2 regions of the Shewanella sp. S23-S33 genome follow, and region 2 is predicted to be linked to the other one. Evidence: riboswitches for the same ligand, from Rfam matches in the RefSeq annotation. Region 2 holds a riboswitch; the other holds the start of a gene.

Region 1 (8,973 bases), on a different contig from region 2:
AATAAACTGCGTGGTGTTTGATGTAACAGTATGGCGAGGAACAGAAATAAGAAATTCACTAAATTGAGATTTAAGCTGCCGCCCTGCACCCAAAAGTAATAACCTAAATATACAAGCCCAGCGCCACCTACACTCCAGCCGAGTAAACGGCTATTTTCTAACTTATCCGCAGGACGGCTTTCAGGCTGACGATCACTCACATTTGCAGAGTTAAGCTCTAACGCCGAAGCATCAAGTTCAGCGCCTTTGTCATCAAGGGCGCTTGGGTCGACATAAACACTGTCTTTTTCTTCTGGCAACATAAAGCGATTTACTAAGGGCATGACCACAAACAGAATTGCCACTAACAATAAATTATAACTCGCGAAAATGGTGTCACTGGTGGGGATGATACCGATTTGCGATTCAGAGAAATGCCCCACCGTCGCAATGGTTAATGGGATCGAACCCGCAAGCCCACCATGCCAAACCACAAAGCCGGAATAGGCGCTGGCGACCAGCAGTCGATAATCCACTTTCACTTTGCGAGCTAAGGCTTTGGCAAATAACGCGCCCACCACTAGCCCAAAACCCCAGTTAATCCAACTGGCGGCCAGTGACACCAAAGTCACTAAAATAATGGCTTGTGGTGCCGACTTAGCCAATCCAGCAATGGCATCGAGCAGCTTTTTAATCGGCGGCGAGCTTGCCAACATAAATCCTGCCACCAGCACTAACAGCATCTGCATCGAAAAACTTAACAGCGTCCAAAAGCCATCGCCCCAATAATTGATGACTTCCAGCGGGGTTTTATGTTCGGCAACCACAGCAGCAATTAATACGACTAAGGTAAGTAAAAGCACGAAAATATAAGGATCGGGTAGATATCGGTCGACGAGTTTGACCAGAGGTTTTGCCGCTTTGTTTAACATAGACTTTCCTTGTTTATTATCTGAACTAAAACGTCAACACGCCCTAGTTCTTATTTGTTTTTATTGAATTTTTATTGAGTCTTAAGCCCACAGATTAAGCGATCTCTAAAGCAGGATAAAGTCTTGAGGGAGTTTTTAACGGTTTGAACTGGTAGCACCAGATATCCAGCTCAACGCACACGCGAGTGCCGATAGCATCTGATGCTAAAAAACTGATAATATGGCAAAAATTAACTAAGGTGCTCTTTATATGAAAATGTTACTTGCCGTTGTGGTGATTGCTGTGGTGATTTTTTACTTCTTTACCTCAATGAACGGCCAAAAAGCCGCCCAAGAAAATATCCGTTTAGGCAATGAGTTTTTAACACAAAACAAAACCAAAGAAGGTGTGATCACCACAGCTTCAGGTTTGCAATATCAAGTATTAACTCAGGGCGATGGCACAGTTCATCCTAAAGCCAGCGATACAGTGACAGTCCATTACCATGGCACTTTGATTGACGGTACTGTGTTTGACAGTTCGGTTGATCGCGGCGAACCCATCGCATTTCCGCTTAATCGGGTGATTAAAGGTTGGACCGAGGGCGTACAGCTGATGGTTGTTGGCGATAAAATGCGGTTTTTTATTCCCAGTGAACTCGCCTACGGTAACCGTAGCACAGGCAAGATTGGTGGTGGTTCTGTGTTAATTTTTGATGTGGAACTGCTTAAGATTGATTAAATCAGTCTTCAATGAGTCTGTCTTAACACATTCGGCTGTATTCATAAAAAAACCTAACACTTAATAAAGAAAAAAGCCCTGAATCTTCGCAGGGCTTTATTTTTTAACCAATAATATCAAAATTTTGGATAATTACTGGCAGGTTGCCGCGCCAATATCAACCCATACCGCCGCAACGCCCGGTACATCACCTTTAGTCCAGTAACTCGCCTTCCATACACGACCGTTATAGCGAGTAGTTTGACCGCCGTTATACACCACACCTGCATCCCAACCGAGATCAACTTGGCTGAGTAGCAGCCATTGGTCTGCGGTGCGAGATGGCGTATTGCCCTGAGTCCAATACTTTGCTTTCCATACCAACTGACTATGACTCACAGTATTACCCGTGTTGTATACCACACTGGTTTGCCAAGCAGGATAGTTACCGGCATTGGGATCAGTTGCATCGCAACCACCACCGACCACTTTTGGCGTCACGGTCAGATTAGTCGATGCGCTCGCATCTAAGGCACCATCGGAAACCAGCACGCTCAAACCATAGCGGGTCGCTTCGGTAACATTGGGGCCAGTAACTACTAACGTGGCACTATTTTGCCCGGTTGCCGACACGCCTGCGGGCACAGTCCAAGCGTAGGTTAAGGCATCACCATCTGCATCGGAAGCATTCGCCACTATACTGACGGTTTTACCCGCTTCAACTGTCGTAGTCGGAGCCAGAGTCACTACAGGTGCTTGATTAGGCGTATCAGCCTTGTTCGTCACCAGCACAGTATCGCTGGCAAATAGCCCTTCAGGATCGGTGACTTTAAGGCTAAAACCATAGGCGACATCGGTTTGGGTTGCTCCCAGTTGAATAGTCGCATTCGCCATATCTGCATTCGCGATGGCAACACTTGGCCCAGAGACTTGAGTCCAGAGATAGCTTAAGGCAGCGTTTTCAGGATCGCGCGAACCGCTACCATTGAGCGTCACATCGGCGGGACCGGTGACATTCACATCCGCGCCAGCATTGGCAATGGGCGCTTTATTCACTGGCGGAGTGGTGCCTTCACCATGGCCTAAACCTTCGTGTATGGCATTCAGAATGTCACCATTATCGGCATCAAGTTCCCACGCAAAGAGCCCACCAAGTTGATTAGAAAGCACATATTGCCCCTTGGCTTTAACTGAACGAGCATCATCGAAAGTGATTAAATCGCCAGTAGATGCCTTGAACAAAGATGGCGCCTCGGCTGTTTCGTCGTAACTGTAAGTCCAACCGCTTCCCATGTAGTCATTCGCTATCTGACGATAATCCACCACACCAGCTTCCCAAGTACCTTTCACTTTGCCCGTTGCCGTCCCTGTGAAAGGATTATTACCACTGTAGCCATTCACACCTGTCCAGCCGCGGCCATACATAGCGGCACCGACCACAATTTTCCCTGGGGTCACACCTTGGCCTAACAGCGCATTAACGCCATTAGCTGTGGTGTAACGGGTATTGGGATCCCAACTCGCTTCATACAGATTGGTTTGATGGCCGAGTTCAGTATTAGTCCAACCACCATTAAAGTCGTAACTCATCAAGAAGATGTAATCCATGTACTGCTGAGCAGCCTGATAATCGACTTTTTGAATTTTATCGTCACCAGCACTAATAGCAGAGGTCAGCTCATAGGTACGACCCGTTTCGGCGCTTAGTTCATCAAGCATCGCCCGCAGTTCACGCATCAGAGTCACATAGGTTTCACCGTCATTGGCATTACCTAAATTTGGGTTAGCGCCATTCCCCCCTGGAAATTCCCAGTCGATATCCACGCCATCGAAGAATTTCCATGTCTGTAGAAACTCTTTCACCGAAGCGACAAAGATATCGCGCTTGGTTTTATCACCGAAGAAAAAGAAGGGATCCGAGAGGGTCCAACCACCGACCGAAGGTAAAATCTTCAAATCTGGATGTGCTTGCTTAAGTGCCATCAATTGACCAAAGTTACCTTTGTAAGGATCTGAATGCTCACTCACTCCCGCCTGCGGTATTTGAATCGCCGCCCAAGGATCGTGAATCGCAACTTTAAAATCACCACGACCACTACAGGCACGTTGCAACGCTTCGAAACTGCCTTCGATTTCTTTCAAGCTATCATTGATTCCATCACCACCACAAATTGGGGTAAAGCCATATAAAATATGGGTTAAGTTTTGCGCAGGTATCTTATCGACCGGGAATTTACGACCGTATACGCCCCATTCGACAAAGTAACCTCCCACCACTTTGCCTGATTTATTCGCATAGGGACGGTTGTTTTCTTTTAGGGGAGCATTGAGTGGCACTAAATGGCTGCCGTCGGTATCAGCCACGAGGATTTGTTTAGCATCACTCGCCGTACAGCCATCGCTGTTACACAGTTGTACTTGCATCTGATAACGGCCGCCCTTGTTCACCTTAAAGTTAGCGGTTCCCGACGCGCCAGATGGGCCTTCCCAAACTACATTACCGTTGAGCAACACTTGGGCTCTATTGCCCACATCGCCACTCCAAAGGTTCCAACTGACGGAGACATCGGCGGCATCTTTCACAGTAACTAATTGATTGTAAGCGGTAGCCGCTTGATTCACTTCAATAATAGCGAACTTAGTTTCGCCCCAACCTAAAGTCGGTTTACCGGGCGCCGCTGCAAAAACGCTGGCACTGATAGTAGATGCCAGCGCTGATGCCACTAGCAAGGCTGATGTTGAAATTTGAGTCTTGAACATGAGATATCCCTATTGAATTTTTATATGAATCAATAAGGCAAACAAAGCGTAGACAGGAAACAGCACTCTCTTAAAACCATGCAAAACGACTGACAACTGCACGAAGAAAAACCTGTGGTATCCCCGCTATCATAGGTACAGACGAACCCTTAGACCGGAGGCTTTGCGTCCCAGTTTTTCAACTGGTTTGCCTTTTACACACAATGACAACGTTGTCATTGCGAATATCAGCATAAGCGTAAGCGCAATAAAATTGCAACAAAATATTATCAACTGCGTTATTGGTAAGAATCGTAAATAGAACTAGACATCTGATAAGAAAGGAATTATGCAAATTCAACTATCACTAATGTTTACTTTGGGTAATGAGGATTATCTGAATACTTTAAGAATAAAAAAACAGGACTCGATATGCCAAAGGCATCATAAGTCCTGCTTTATATTTCACAATTTATGTCGCTTATGCAGCTAAAACTCAATCACTAAACATTCATGGCGCAAACCATTGTCGAGCAACATGATGATCCTTATGCGCGGGGCATTTATGATCCTTATGCACGGGGTTATTTATGATCCTTATGCACGAGGATAGTCCCTTGCGAGCATCACAGATAAACCGCGGCAAACCAAGGTTTCCATATCATCGACACGATTGATTTTCATCTCAGCTAAGGGCGCGCTCAATGCCATTTGCTTTAAGCTTTCGAGACAGCCTTTGTAGTAAGGAGCGCTATTCATCATACCGCCAGCAAGCCAAATTCGATTGGGATTAAATAAATTAACCGCCCATGCTAATCCCATGCCGAGATAACTGCCCGCGCGATATAAATCATCCTGAGTGGAGATTTTGCGGCTGCGCACTGAATCGCCACTGGCCAGTTGCTCTAAACTAAACTCACCAGATTCTGTCATCACGCGACAAGGCCCCAACTCCCCCGCCACGCCCGTCGCTCCCGTAAAGACTTGTCCATTAAAGGCAATAGACATACCGATCCCAGTGCCGCACATGACCAATAACTCACAGGCATATTTCGCATCACAAGTCGCTTGCATACCCGCATCGATATCGTTGCAGATAAACTTAAGCTCACCCTGGGTTTTGACTGTATCGAAGCTCAATCCATTGAGTCCAGGTAAAGATTTACAAGAAACCAAACGATTATTTTGCACCAGTCCAGGTACGGCAATCGCTAGTTGGTAATGCTGTAAATCATAATCACGTTCAAACGCCGCGATTTGATTATTTAACTCTTCAATTTTAAAACCTTCACCTGTGGGGATTTTATATTGTTCTGTATGTCCCGCGAGCTGAAGTTCGAACAGGGCTTTGGTACCGCCCACATCTATTGTTAGTATTTGCATCGCTTACTCCACTGATACATGTGCCCCACTCTGACCCCGAGTAGAGATGGCAAATGTTAGCATAGGGTCCAAATGTTAGCGATTGAATAAAACTTAAGTTGCTAATTTTTAAGGAACAAGTTCTAATTAAAACATGACCAACCTTTTATTTAATTCACTTTTCATGCTCAAAATCACATAAATAAATCAACAAAAAACCCCATAACCTCAAGCGTCTTACCTGCACAAATTCACGATTGTATACAAAATCCTTTATTCGCTACCCTTGCATCTAGCGCGCTAGACTTGCGATAATCCGAGCCGGTTAAAACTCAAATCAACATAAACCTACTCATCCTTAGGCGATCTTCGCCTACCGACTCGCATAGCATGCCAGTCTTAATTGGAGCCCTTATGTCACAATCAATCGCTAACCGTCTCGGTGCTATTCGTAACGAATTAACATCTGCTAATCTCGATGCTTTTATTATTCCCCGTGCCGACGAATATCTGGGCGAATATGTGCCAGCACATAACGAACGTTTGTACTGGGCAACCAACTTTACCGGTTCGGCGGGTATGGCTATCGTATTGAAAGATAAAGCCGCAATATTTACCGATGGCCGTTATACGGTTCAAGTTCGTTTACAAGTCGATGCCACATTTTTCAGTTATGAAAGCCTAACCGATACACCACAAATTGAGTGGTTATGTGACACGCTACCAGCAGGGTCTCGCGTTGGTTTCGATGCGCGCTTACACACCTTAGCTTGGTATGAAAATGCCAAAGCAACCTTAAATAAATCCCAAATCGAATTAGTTGCAGTTGAACAAAACCCTATCGATTTGCATTGGCAGAATCGGCCAGCACAGTCGAACGCTCCTATCACTTTGTTTAGCAACGAGAGTGCTGGTAAAACCAGCCTGCAAAAACGCATTGAAATTGGTGCATTAGTAAAAAAAGCCGGTGGTGATGTCGCCTTAATCGCCGCCTTAGATTCTTTCTGCTGGCTACTCAACATTCGCGGCAATGATGTACCGCGCCTACCCGTTGTACTCGGCAGTGCTCTGCTCCACGCCAATGGCGATATGCAGCTCTTCACCGATTTAAGCAAACTCCCAGAGGGCATTGAGGAGCATGTTGGCGAAGGCGTCAGCTTTAAAAGCGAGGCATCTCTTGCCGATACACTCGCCAGCATGCAGGACGTAAAACTGCTGGCCGATCCGAATTCTGCAAACGCTTGGGCACAAAACATTGCCCGTGAGGCAGGAGCAAAATTAATTGCCGGAATCGATCCAGTCGCTTTACCTAAAGCGCAGAAAAACGCCGCAGAACTGGCCGGCATGCGTGCCTGCCATATCCGCGATGGCGTCGCCGTGAGTCGATTCCTTGCATGGCTCGATGCCGAAGTGGCAGCCAATCGCATGCACGATGAAGGCACCCTTGCGGATAAATTGGAAAGCTTTCGCCTAGAAGATGAGCGTTACCGCGAGCCAAGTTTCGACACGATTTCAGCTACCGGTCCTAATGCCGCTATGTGCCATTACAATCACAACAATGGCACACCAGCCATGATGACGATGAACAGCATCTACTTAGTGGATTCTGGCGCTCAGTATATTGACGGCACGACAGATGTGACCCGTACTATTGCGATTGGCGAAGTGACCGATGAGCATAAAAAAATGGTTACACTGGTGCTAAAAGGTCATATTGCCCTCGACCAAGCACGATTCCCGAAAGGCACCTCAGGCCAGCAGGTCGATGCATTCGCCCGCCAATATTTATGGCAACATGGTTTTGATTACGATCACGGTACAGGCCATGGTGTGGGTCATTTTTTAAGTGTGCACGAAGGTCCGCAGCGCATAGGCAAGAATGTTAACGCTATTGCCCTGATGCCCGGCATGGTGCTTTCCAACGAGCCGGGTTACTACCGCGCTGAGAGTTTTGGCATTCGCTTAGAAAACCTCGTCGTCGTTCAGCACTGTGAAGCACTTAAAGGGGCTGAGCGTGAAATGTATGAATTCGATGCGTTGACTATGATCCCCATGGATGCGCGCCTTATTGATAAGAGCCTGTTAACGCAAGGGGAAATAGACTGGTTTAATGCTTATCATCAGCAAGTCTTCAATACACTTTCTCCGTTAATGTCGGGTGATGAATTGGCTTGGTTAACTCAAGTGACTAAAGCAATTTAGCACTCCGCTGATAAGTAGCGATTTAAGTCGTTATATTAGTCACTTACACACTATAAAATAGAACGCCCAAGGCAATTAGCATTGGGCGTTTTTTTTAGCGCTATCTGTGTGTTTTAAACCCACGCCTTATTTCAAAACCATGATTTCAAAACACGATTTAAAAACATGAGTCGCTAAACTATAGTAGGTTGTGCCATCGGCTGATAAGCATCATCCAGCGATGCTTTAGACAACACTTCAAAGTCCTGATGAATTGCCATAAAACAATCGACTAATTCAGGGTCGAAATGCTGACCTTTGCCTTCAATAATTAAGTCGATAGCCTCTTGATGGCTAAAGGGCCGCTTATAACATCGGGGAGAAGTCAGCGCGTCATAAACATCAACTAGGGCCACTATCCTTGCCGAAAGCGGAATATCTTCACCTTTCAAACCAAGGGGATAACCACTACCATCCCACTTTTCATGGTGACCCGAGGCAATATCGCGGCCCATCTGAATAAAAGTACATTGGGGCGCATATTCCAACAAACTGCGTAGCACTTGTCCCCCGATCACAGGATGAGCTTTAATTTGTTCAAACTCCTGCGGCGTTAGTTTACCCGGTTTAAGCAAAATCGCATCGGCAATACCGACCTTACCTATATCGTGCAAAATGGCCGACAAACTAATGTCTTGAATATAATCTTCGTTCAATTCTGCAGGAGGATTGGCGGCCAGTAGTCGCTGCGACGCGAGCATTTTCGAATACTGCCGCATACGTAGCAAATGCGCGCCCGTTTCGTTATCTCTGTATTCGGCGAGTTTAGCTAAGCCTAATACGGTAGCTTGGCGTGATGCTAAGGTTGAATCGAGTGCGTCAGCCAACTTACCTAATAAATAAGTGATGGTTAACGTCAACATAGCATTGGTCACGATAAAATTGACCACGACAACGGCCCAAATACCGACACTATAACCTTGGGTTTCAGGCCAATTGAGCCAATTAAAATGATAGGCAAAACCAATCAATACCAAACTTAGCCCATTCAAACACTGGGCATATAAGCTGGCTCGATTT
Region 2 (8,973 bases):
AAAGGGCTTAAACACACGGATATGTTTAAGCCCAATGACACCTTTTTGAAGCTAGGTTAGCTCAAAAAGTTAATTTACAGCTCAGTCCACGCCATAGCCCAAGAAGCGCCAACACCTGGCTCAAATCCTGTGGCAGAAGCCGACCACTGCACACAATAGCCGCTATAAGGGAATGGCTTACATTGATACACTTTGCCATTTTTAGGCTGTAACACTGTAGTACCTGCAACGTAACCTTTCACGCCTGCTGGGAATACAAAATCAGCTTCTGGTGCAGGAGCTTGATCCTTTAAGAAGAGATCAAAGTTCTGCTGAATAACATCGCCTTGTTTAGGCTCAGCTTTTACCTGCAAATGATAATGCCCAGCTTTAGGCTCAACGACGTCTAACACTAAGCTCGCGCTGGTATTGTTAACAGTTTGGCTCACAAAACCTGCCGCGGTGCCATCATGGCTAAACAAATACGCTGACACTAGCATCTCGGCGTTACTGGTCACATCAAAGCTGACCTTCGCCGCACCATCGATAATTTGATAATCGTCGGCAAGTGAAGTGACTTCTAAGCTGTTGCCCGGAGCAGGAGCTAAATCAAATCCCACTTCGACACGCTCAATACCTGAGTTTTTCGCTGTAAAAATGTCGTTTTTGCCATACACAGGCTCAATCACACCCGATGCATTTTTTTGTCCCGCTTTTAACTGGGACTGCTGGGCATTAATCGCGCTCGCTAATAGGAAAGGCCAATTTTGTTTATCACCTTGAGTCGCATCACTAATGGTAATGACTGTTTGCTTAGCCGCTTGCTCACCATTGGCGTCAAACACCCGGGTCATCACTTTATCGCCTGCTTTTAGATCGAGTGACGGATTGATATCCCCCACATCTTGCCATTCACTCGGCACAACAGGACCCGAGCCCAAGTTCACATCGATAGCATTGTAGAAACTATTCGTCGTATCTCCCACTTCCCACACGGCCAAGATCACTTGATAACCACTGCGACCTTCTGGCACGTAACAGTCATGGGTCACTAACTTAGGCGGCTGTTCCATGCCACCATCAACTACGCAAAAGGGAGCTAAGTCAAAGCTCGCTCGGCTCAAAGCTTGGTTTGGGTACCAATCTTGGCGAGTTAAATAGTAACGCCAATTACGGGTGACATGGTTTGCTGTGAACTGCCAACTGAACTTATTCCAGCCCGCTTTAATATCCGTCTTTGCCCAACGGCTCGGACTTTGTTCATCCAAAGGTGAAAAAGCACCATTGCCAGCACTCGCCAATTTGCCATCAGCAGGACCTGATTCAGGAAAACCCGATGGCCCCTCAACACTTTGCGGCTCCCATTGCACCGCACCACAATTGGCATTTTTACCTGTTTTACAGGCATATGAACGCGATTCAGGTGCCACAACATAACCGTGCGCCTGCGCAGAGATACTCACAAACGCATTCATCGCCATTACTGCCGCGGCCAATAAACTCAATTTAGAAATAGGGGAAAAAACAGTAGGATTTGCCACTTTAATGCACTCCATTGATTGCCTATCATCCTAAACATAATGATAGGCTTAGATATAAAAGTGGTATTTGGGCAAACAACAGCATTAAACAGCAGTCGTTTATCTTTCACAGAAATCGAATTCTGCGGCAACTCCGCTATCTTAGTTCACTAAAAAATCCATTTACAACCTTAGACCGGAAGCTTTGCGTCCTAACTTTTCAATTAGTTTGCCAAATACAGTCGTTATCATTGAGTCACTACGAGTTAACAGTATGTAACCAAGTAGAAATGACTTGGCTAAATTAGCAACAAAAGACAACGTTGTCAAAAAATAATTCATTTATATTCATTAAGTTACAGAATGTGAATCGGTATTTTTCTGACACCTGTCAAACATTTATCAGCACCTACTGTTATAAACTCGTGCTTGAAACTAAATCTTACCTAGGTATAATGCCCACCTCGCTTCGGGGGAGTAGCTAACTGGATTTCGAGCCATCGTCATCTAGGGTGAACATCAACATACTTGGCAACATGCCATGGTGTTCACAGCAAATAATAGATTTGCCCAGCAAGACCTGAGCACAATTACCGCACCTAGGGGTGGACGGTTTATTGTGCTTATGTCATAACCACCCCTAAAGGATCACACTTGGAAGCCCTACTTGCCTCAACCTTTACGGTTGCTATCGCCGAAATTGGTGATAAAACTCAATTGCTTGCACTAATCCTCGCCGCAAGATTTAAAAATAAAACCGCCATTATTTTAGGTATTTTGCTGTCGACATTATTTAACCATTTTGCCGCAGCTTGGATTGGTCAATGGGCCATTAACTGGGTAAGCCCTGATCTTGCACGTTATTTAGTGGCTGCGTCATTCTTTGCGATCGCTCTTTGGGTGTTAATCCCCGATAAAGTCGATGCAGAAGAGAGCCGTTTCTATAAAATGGGCCCCTTTCTCGCCACCTTTATTCTGTTTTTTATCGCCGAAATGGGGGATAAAACGCAAATCGCAACTGTGGTATTAGCCGCAAAATACGATTCATTAACTATGGTGGTTGCTGGCACAACCTTAGGTATGCTGCTTGCTAACGTACCCGTAGTGATCGCAGGCCACTTCAGCGCCGAAAAATTACCTATGTTGTGGATACACCGTGGCTGCGCCGTATTGTTCGCACTCTTAGGCGTAGCAACACTGTTCTTCTAAGAATCGAGGCAGGGGTTTTGCTGCAGAATAAAATTTCTTCACGCAATATTTTATTCTTTTAAACCTAACCGTTTTGCAAGTCGGTGCAAATTACCTGTATCGATTTGCAATATTCTTGCACACGCAGCCCAATTTTGTTGATTCGCGGCTAAAACTTGGCGAATAAGTTGACGCTGATATCTCTCAGTCGCAGCCTTAAGCCCCAGCATAACACTGGAATTATCTTGCGATTGTCCCTCACGACAGGCCGACTCAGACCTAAATGCTAATTCACTGGCTGGCGTTGCGGCATCTGATGGTCTATCTTCGTCGACTATTCTGTGTGCTTGATTCATCAAAGAATCGAGCTGAAAATGTTTATCACTTAAGCTGATATAAGCCGTTTTTAGCTCGGCTTTCGCCAACACCGCAGCCCTGTGTATCGCATGCTCTAGCTCACGCACATTACCCGGCCATGTGTATTGCTCTAATAACTGCTGCGCTGCGGGTGTGATATTGATATGGGTGAGTCCTAACTTCGCTTTACAACGTTCAAGAAAAAAACCTGTCAGCATAACAATATCTTGCCCACGCTCTCTTAATGGTGCTACGTGGATAGGAAATACGCTCAACCTATGGTAAAGGTCGAAACGAAAACGCCCTTCCGTTGCCTCTTGGTGCAAAATTCGATTAGTGGCGGCAATAATCCGAGTATTAACTTTTAGGCTCTTATCACTGCCCACTCGCTGTAATTCACCGTATTGTAAAACCCTCAATAACTTAGCTTGCAGCCCCAAGGGAAGCTCCCCGATTTCATCTAAAAACAAGGTCCCCTTGTCAGCGAGTTCAAACTTGCCTTGCCTATGACTGATTGCCCCCGTAAATGCCCCTTTTACATGTCCAAATAACTCGCTTTCGGCGACGGACTCAGGCAATGCAGCGCAGTTCAAATAGATAAGTGATTTATCGGCTCTGGTCGATTGATTATGTATCGCCGCGGCCACTAACTCCTTACCCACGCCAGTTTCGCCGGTAATTAATACCGATAAATCAGTGCCTGCCACGGCACTTATCTGCTGCTTTAGCGATTGGATCTGTGTGGATTGCCCTATGATCTCCTGCTGACTAGCAGGACGATTGAGCACCTCAGTTCCATTGGAAACTTCAACAACTTGGGATTCTAGCTGTTGCATCAATAACGCAGTATTAAGACTGGCTGCGGCCAGTGCGCTGATCACACGCAACTCGCTATCACTAAAACCATCAAACTGATGAGGGTTGAAACCATCAATGGTGAGCGCACCAATTAAGCGATCGTTCGCGATTAGTGGTAAACCAATGCAAGCATGTACATGTAAGTTCGCACTATGATGTGGAATTAAACCATCATACGGATCGGGAAGTTCACTGTCGGCCGGGAAACGAACCACATCGCCAGCACGGGCGATAGCCTCTAATCTCGGATGCTCACTAATTTGAAAGCGCCGCCCTAACACTTCGGCAAAGAGCCCATCTATCGCCAAGGGGACAAATTGCTGCTCCCGAAATGCCAATAATGCCGCAGCATCACAATTGACACGCCGCCTGACCACTGCCAACAAACGCTCAAATCTGTCTTGCGTCGACACGCCGACAGTTAAATCTAAGGCTAACTGAGTTAAATCAGCATGGGCACTCATAGCACATCCACAGTCAAATAAAGTCATATTGACAACAGTGTAATGTCAATTTGACCAACATCAAATTGTCATTATGACACCAGCAAGTAATTTTAAATGTTGAAATACGTTAATACCAATAAAAATCAATGCATTAGAATATTGGCATAGTGAGTGCAATAAGAGATTTAACTAAATAAGCAAGATTTACGTAGCGCATTCATTATTAATTATCACAGGTGTATTTATGACTATTCATGTAAAAAACAATATCCACTGGGTGGGCCAACGCGATTGGGAAGTGCAAGATTTTCATGGTACTGAGTACAAAATAACTAAAGGCACAAGCTACAATAGCTACCTTATCCGTGAAGAAAAAACCGTGTTAATTGATACAGTTGATCATCGTTTTAGCCAGCAATTCTTACAAAATCTTGAAGCTGAAATTAATCTAACCGACATAGACTATATTGTGATGAACCATGCAGAGGAAGACCACTCAGGCGCCCTGACTGCATTAATGGCCAAAATTCCTAACACTCCAATTTACTGCAGTGAAAATGCGGTCGACTCCATTGTAGGACATCACCACCACCCAGAATGGAATTTCATTACCGTAAAGACAGGGGATAGTTTAGCAATAGGCAATGGTAAGCAACTGATATTTATCGAAGCACCTATGTTGCATTGGCCAGATAGCATGATGACATACCTCACCGAAGATGCGGTTTTATTCAGTAACGATGCCTTTGGCCAACACTATTGCGACGAACATTTATTCAATGATGAGGTTGATCAAAATGAATTAATGGAACAATGCCTACGGTACTACTCAAACATTTTAACGCCCTTTAGCAGCCTAGTAACGGCTAAAATTCACGAAGTATTAAGCTTTAATTTACCTGTAGATATGATCGCAACTTCACACGGCATTGTGTGGCGTGATAATCCAGCCCAAATTATTCACCAATATTTAGCTTGGGCCGACGCTTATCAAGAAGACCGCATCACGATTTTCTACGACTCCATGTCCAATAATACTCGCATGATGGCCGACGGTATCGCTCAAGGTATCCATGATGTTGACCCCAATGTAGCGGTAAAAGTGTATAACGTCGCACGTCATGATAAAAACGAAATCCTTGCACAGGCATTTAGGTCAAAAGGTATTTTAGTCGGCTCATCCACCATGAATAATGTGATGATGCCTAAAATTGCCGCCATGCTTGAAGAAATCACGGGCCTGCGTTTTCGCAATAAAAAGGCGGCAGCTTTTGGTAGTTATGGCTGGAATGGCGGCGCAGTCGATAGAATTCACACTCGTTTGATGGATGCTGGTTTTGAAACCTCAGTGGGATTAAAAGTCAAATGGCGTCCCGATCGAGATGCGATGCAAGAATGCCGTCAGCACGGCCAGCGAATCGCGCGAGAATGGGCATTGCGGCCCCTCGATAGCGCTAATAGTCGCTCTATCATTAATCAAGTCATGTCAAAACCTAGCCAAGCCACCACGGCCAGTCAAACAGCTGAAAATACTGCTACTAATAACGTCCCTGTGACAGCACCGATTGCAACAAAAGCGTGCGAATTAAATGATACACAATCAATGATTTGCACCGTTTGCCAATGGATTTACGACCCTGAAAAAGGAGAACCTAATCAAGATGTCATTGCTGGCACACCTTGGACTCAAGTGGCCGAAGACTTCCTCTGTCCCGAATGTGGCCTAGGTAAAAGCGTTTTCGCTGTCATAAAAAATGAGGTGACTAATGTCTAAACCTATCGTCATTATCGGCAGTGGATTCGCGGCATATCAGCTAGTCAAAACACTGCGACGTTTAAACCGCGAACAACCGATTACAGTTATCACAGCCGACTCTGGTGACGAATACCATAAACCAGATTTAAGCCATGTGTTTAGCCTTAAAAAAATGGCGTCAGACCTCATAAAATTGACCGCGACTGAATTTGCACATGAGCAACAAATTGATGTAATAAATCACTGTGAAGTCATAAAAATAGATAAAGTTCGTCAGGTAGTCTGTTGCCATCAAGGACGCGAAATTGCGTACAAAAAATTAGTGCTTGCCACGGGTGCGCGACCCTTTATTCCGCCTATAGAGGGGGATGGCGTCGATATCATCCACACAGTTAACAGCTTAATGGAGTATCAGGCCTGCGAAGCAGACATCCATGGCGCGAGGAGAGTACTGGTTATCGGTGCTGGTTTGGTCGGAGTTGAACTGGCAATGGACTTAGCAACTGCAGGTAAGCAAGTGTTTTTGGTCGATCCACAAGCGAGCTTAATGCCGAATATGCTACCCGAAATGTTAAACCACAAACTGACCGCTGTACTAAAGCAGCATAACGTCACAGTGCAATTGCAAACCCGAGTCAGCCAACTGCAACACCAAGATGGCAGTATCTCTGTGTGCCTAGATAATGACCAGCGGTTTATTTGTGATGCGGTTATCTGTGCAGCCGGACTTCTCCCTAACAGTCAACTTGCCCAGCATGCGGGGCTAGAGGTCAATAAAGGTATCGTCGTTAACGAATGCTTACAAACCAACGATGCCCATATTTATGCGCTAGGTGATTGCGCCCAAATCAACGGCCAAAATAGGGCCTATTTGCAACCTGCGTTACTGAGCGCCAATGCGCTGGCGAACACATTACTGAACCAACCGACAGCAGTGAATTTTCCCGCCATGCTCATTAAAGTGAAAACGCCACTGTTACCTATGCAACTCAGCGGTATAACAGTGAATGGCGTCCATCGCTGGCAAGTCGATATTGATGCTCAAGGAAGCTGTATTAAAGCATTCGACGTGGATGAAACATTTATAGGATTTATCGTAACCGAGGATAAAATGCAGCAAGCATTTGGATTGTTAAAGCAGCTAAATAGCCCTAACGCGGCACTCATCGCGGCCTAAGAGCACATTAACGAGAATGTTAATATTATTGTCGCTGATAATAAAAACTGAGTAGAGGCTTTCTACTCAGTTTTATCGTTTCTACTATTATTCAAACATTCGCAACAGTAATAGTTTAAAGACCTAATGCCAGTTTAATACGTTGTCCGTAATCCGCATCGGCTTGAGTAAAATGCGCCACCATACGTTGCTGCACATCTAAACTCGCTTGACTTAATGAACCCGAAATTGTTGCCACTAGGCGCGCTTTCTCAGCTTCAGAGAAGATGCGATACAAATTACCCGCTTGGGTATAATCGTCTTGGTTATAACGACTGTAACGCGCCGCTTCACCTTCTAAACGCAATGGTGGTTCGCTAAAGTTTACTGGCTCAACCAAGGCATCAGCAGTGCTGTTCGGGCCATAGTTTGCCGAAGCGTCGCCACCAGTTTGACTGCCATGATAAGGACATTGTGTACCCGCCATCGCACCTGCACGTTGATGGTGATTTGCCTTAGCGGCATGCGGGCAATTCACTGGCAATTGGTTGTAGTTAGCACCAATGCGGTAACGCTGCGCATCGGCGTAGGCAAATAAACGCGCTTGTAACATCTTGTCAGGTGAAGCCCCGACGCCTGGGACCAAATTACTAGGTGCCAATGCTACTTGCTCAACTTCAGCAAAGTAGTTTTGTGGCAGACGATTCAGCTCTAATACACCAATCTCAAGTAATGGATAGTCGCTATGCGGCCAAACCTTAGTTAAATCAAATGGATTGATATGGTAAGTATTGGCATCCGCCTCAGGCATAATCTGCACATTAACCGTCCAACGCGGGAAGTTACCATCAGTAATAGCAACCACCATATCGCGCTGTGATGAATCGGGATCAATCCCTTTTAATTTATCAGCCTGTTCATTGGTTAAGTTGACCACGCCTTGCTGCGATTTAAAGTGGAACTTCACCCAGAAACGCTCGCCCTTGGCATTCCACAGCGAGAAAGTGTGTGAACCATAACCGTGCATTTGACGGTAGTTCGCCGGAATACCACGATCCGACATCAAAATGGTTACTTGATGCATAGCTTCAGGGTTCAATGACCAAAAGTCCCACATAGCCTGCGGATCTTTTAAGTTTGTCTTAGGATTACGCTTTTGCGTATGAATAAAGTCTGGAAACTTAATCCCATCTCGCAAGAAAAAGGTCGGCGTATTGTTACCCACGATATCGTGATTACCACGGGCAGTATAAAAACGTAAACCAAAGCCACGTGGATCGCGCTCTGCGTCGGCAGAACCCATTTCTCCACCTACGGTTGAGAAACGAATAAAGGTTTCGGTTTGCTTACCAACACCATTGAAATGGTCAGCAATGGTGTAATCGCTTAAATCTTTAGTCAGCGTAAATGTACCGTAAACCCCAGTACCTTTGGCATGCACGATACGCTCAGGAATACGCTCACGGTTGAAATGGGCTAACTTTTCAATTAAATGCCAATCTTGTAATAGCAGAGGACCACGTTCACCCGCCGACAGTGAGTTTTGATCGTCGGCCACTGGGGCGCCGTTTTGGCTCGTTAAGTACTGACTTGTTTGATGTTGTTGACTCATGCCCTGCTCCTTAGTCTTGATTGCTGGTTAACCAGGTTTCAATTAAATCGTAAATGGTGGCCATGGTTTATCTCCTTGGCTGCGACGTGTTGTCGATAGAA

The links. Region 2 has a riboswitch for cyclic di-GMP ahead of gbpA (N-acetylglucosamine-binding protein GbpA). Riboswitches for the same ligand answer to the same signal wherever they lie in the genome.
Region 1: another riboswitch for cyclic di-GMP. It lies ahead of ACHA99_RS08005 (glycosyl hydrolase family 18 protein); the one in region 2 lies ahead of gbpA (N-acetylglucosamine-binding protein GbpA).

What each region holds. Positions count from the first base shown of each region.
Region 1 is NZ_JBHFFD010000024.1:106,201-115,173, forward strand. Features, by position in the region: gene ACHA99_RS07995 (short-chain fatty acid transporter) at 1-911, opposite strand, end outside; gene ACHA99_RS08000 (FKBP-type peptidyl-prolyl cis-trans isomerase) at 1,162-1,632, shown strand; gene ACHA99_RS08005 (glycosyl hydrolase family 18 protein) at 1,765-4,371, opposite strand; cyclic di-GMP riboswitch class I at 4,485-4,573, opposite strand; gene ACHA99_RS08010 (ROK family protein) at 4,948-5,733, opposite strand; gene ACHA99_RS08015 (aminopeptidase P family protein) at 6,127-7,914, shown strand; gene ACHA99_RS08020 (HD-GYP domain-containing protein) at 8,088-8,973, opposite strand, start outside.
Region 2 is NZ_JBHFFD010000011.1:137,160-146,132, forward strand. Features, by position in the region: gene gbpA (N-acetylglucosamine-binding protein GbpA) at 75-1,520, opposite strand; cyclic di-GMP riboswitch class I at 1,644-1,743, opposite strand; gene ACHA99_RS02505 (TMEM165/GDT1 family protein) at 2,154-2,708, shown strand; gene norR (nitric oxide reductase transcriptional regulator NorR) at 2,759-4,366, opposite strand; gene norV (anaerobic nitric oxide reductase flavorubredoxin) at 4,593-6,122, shown strand; gene norW (NADH:flavorubredoxin reductase NorW) at 6,115-7,281, shown strand; gene katB (catalase KatB) at 7,397-8,872, opposite strand.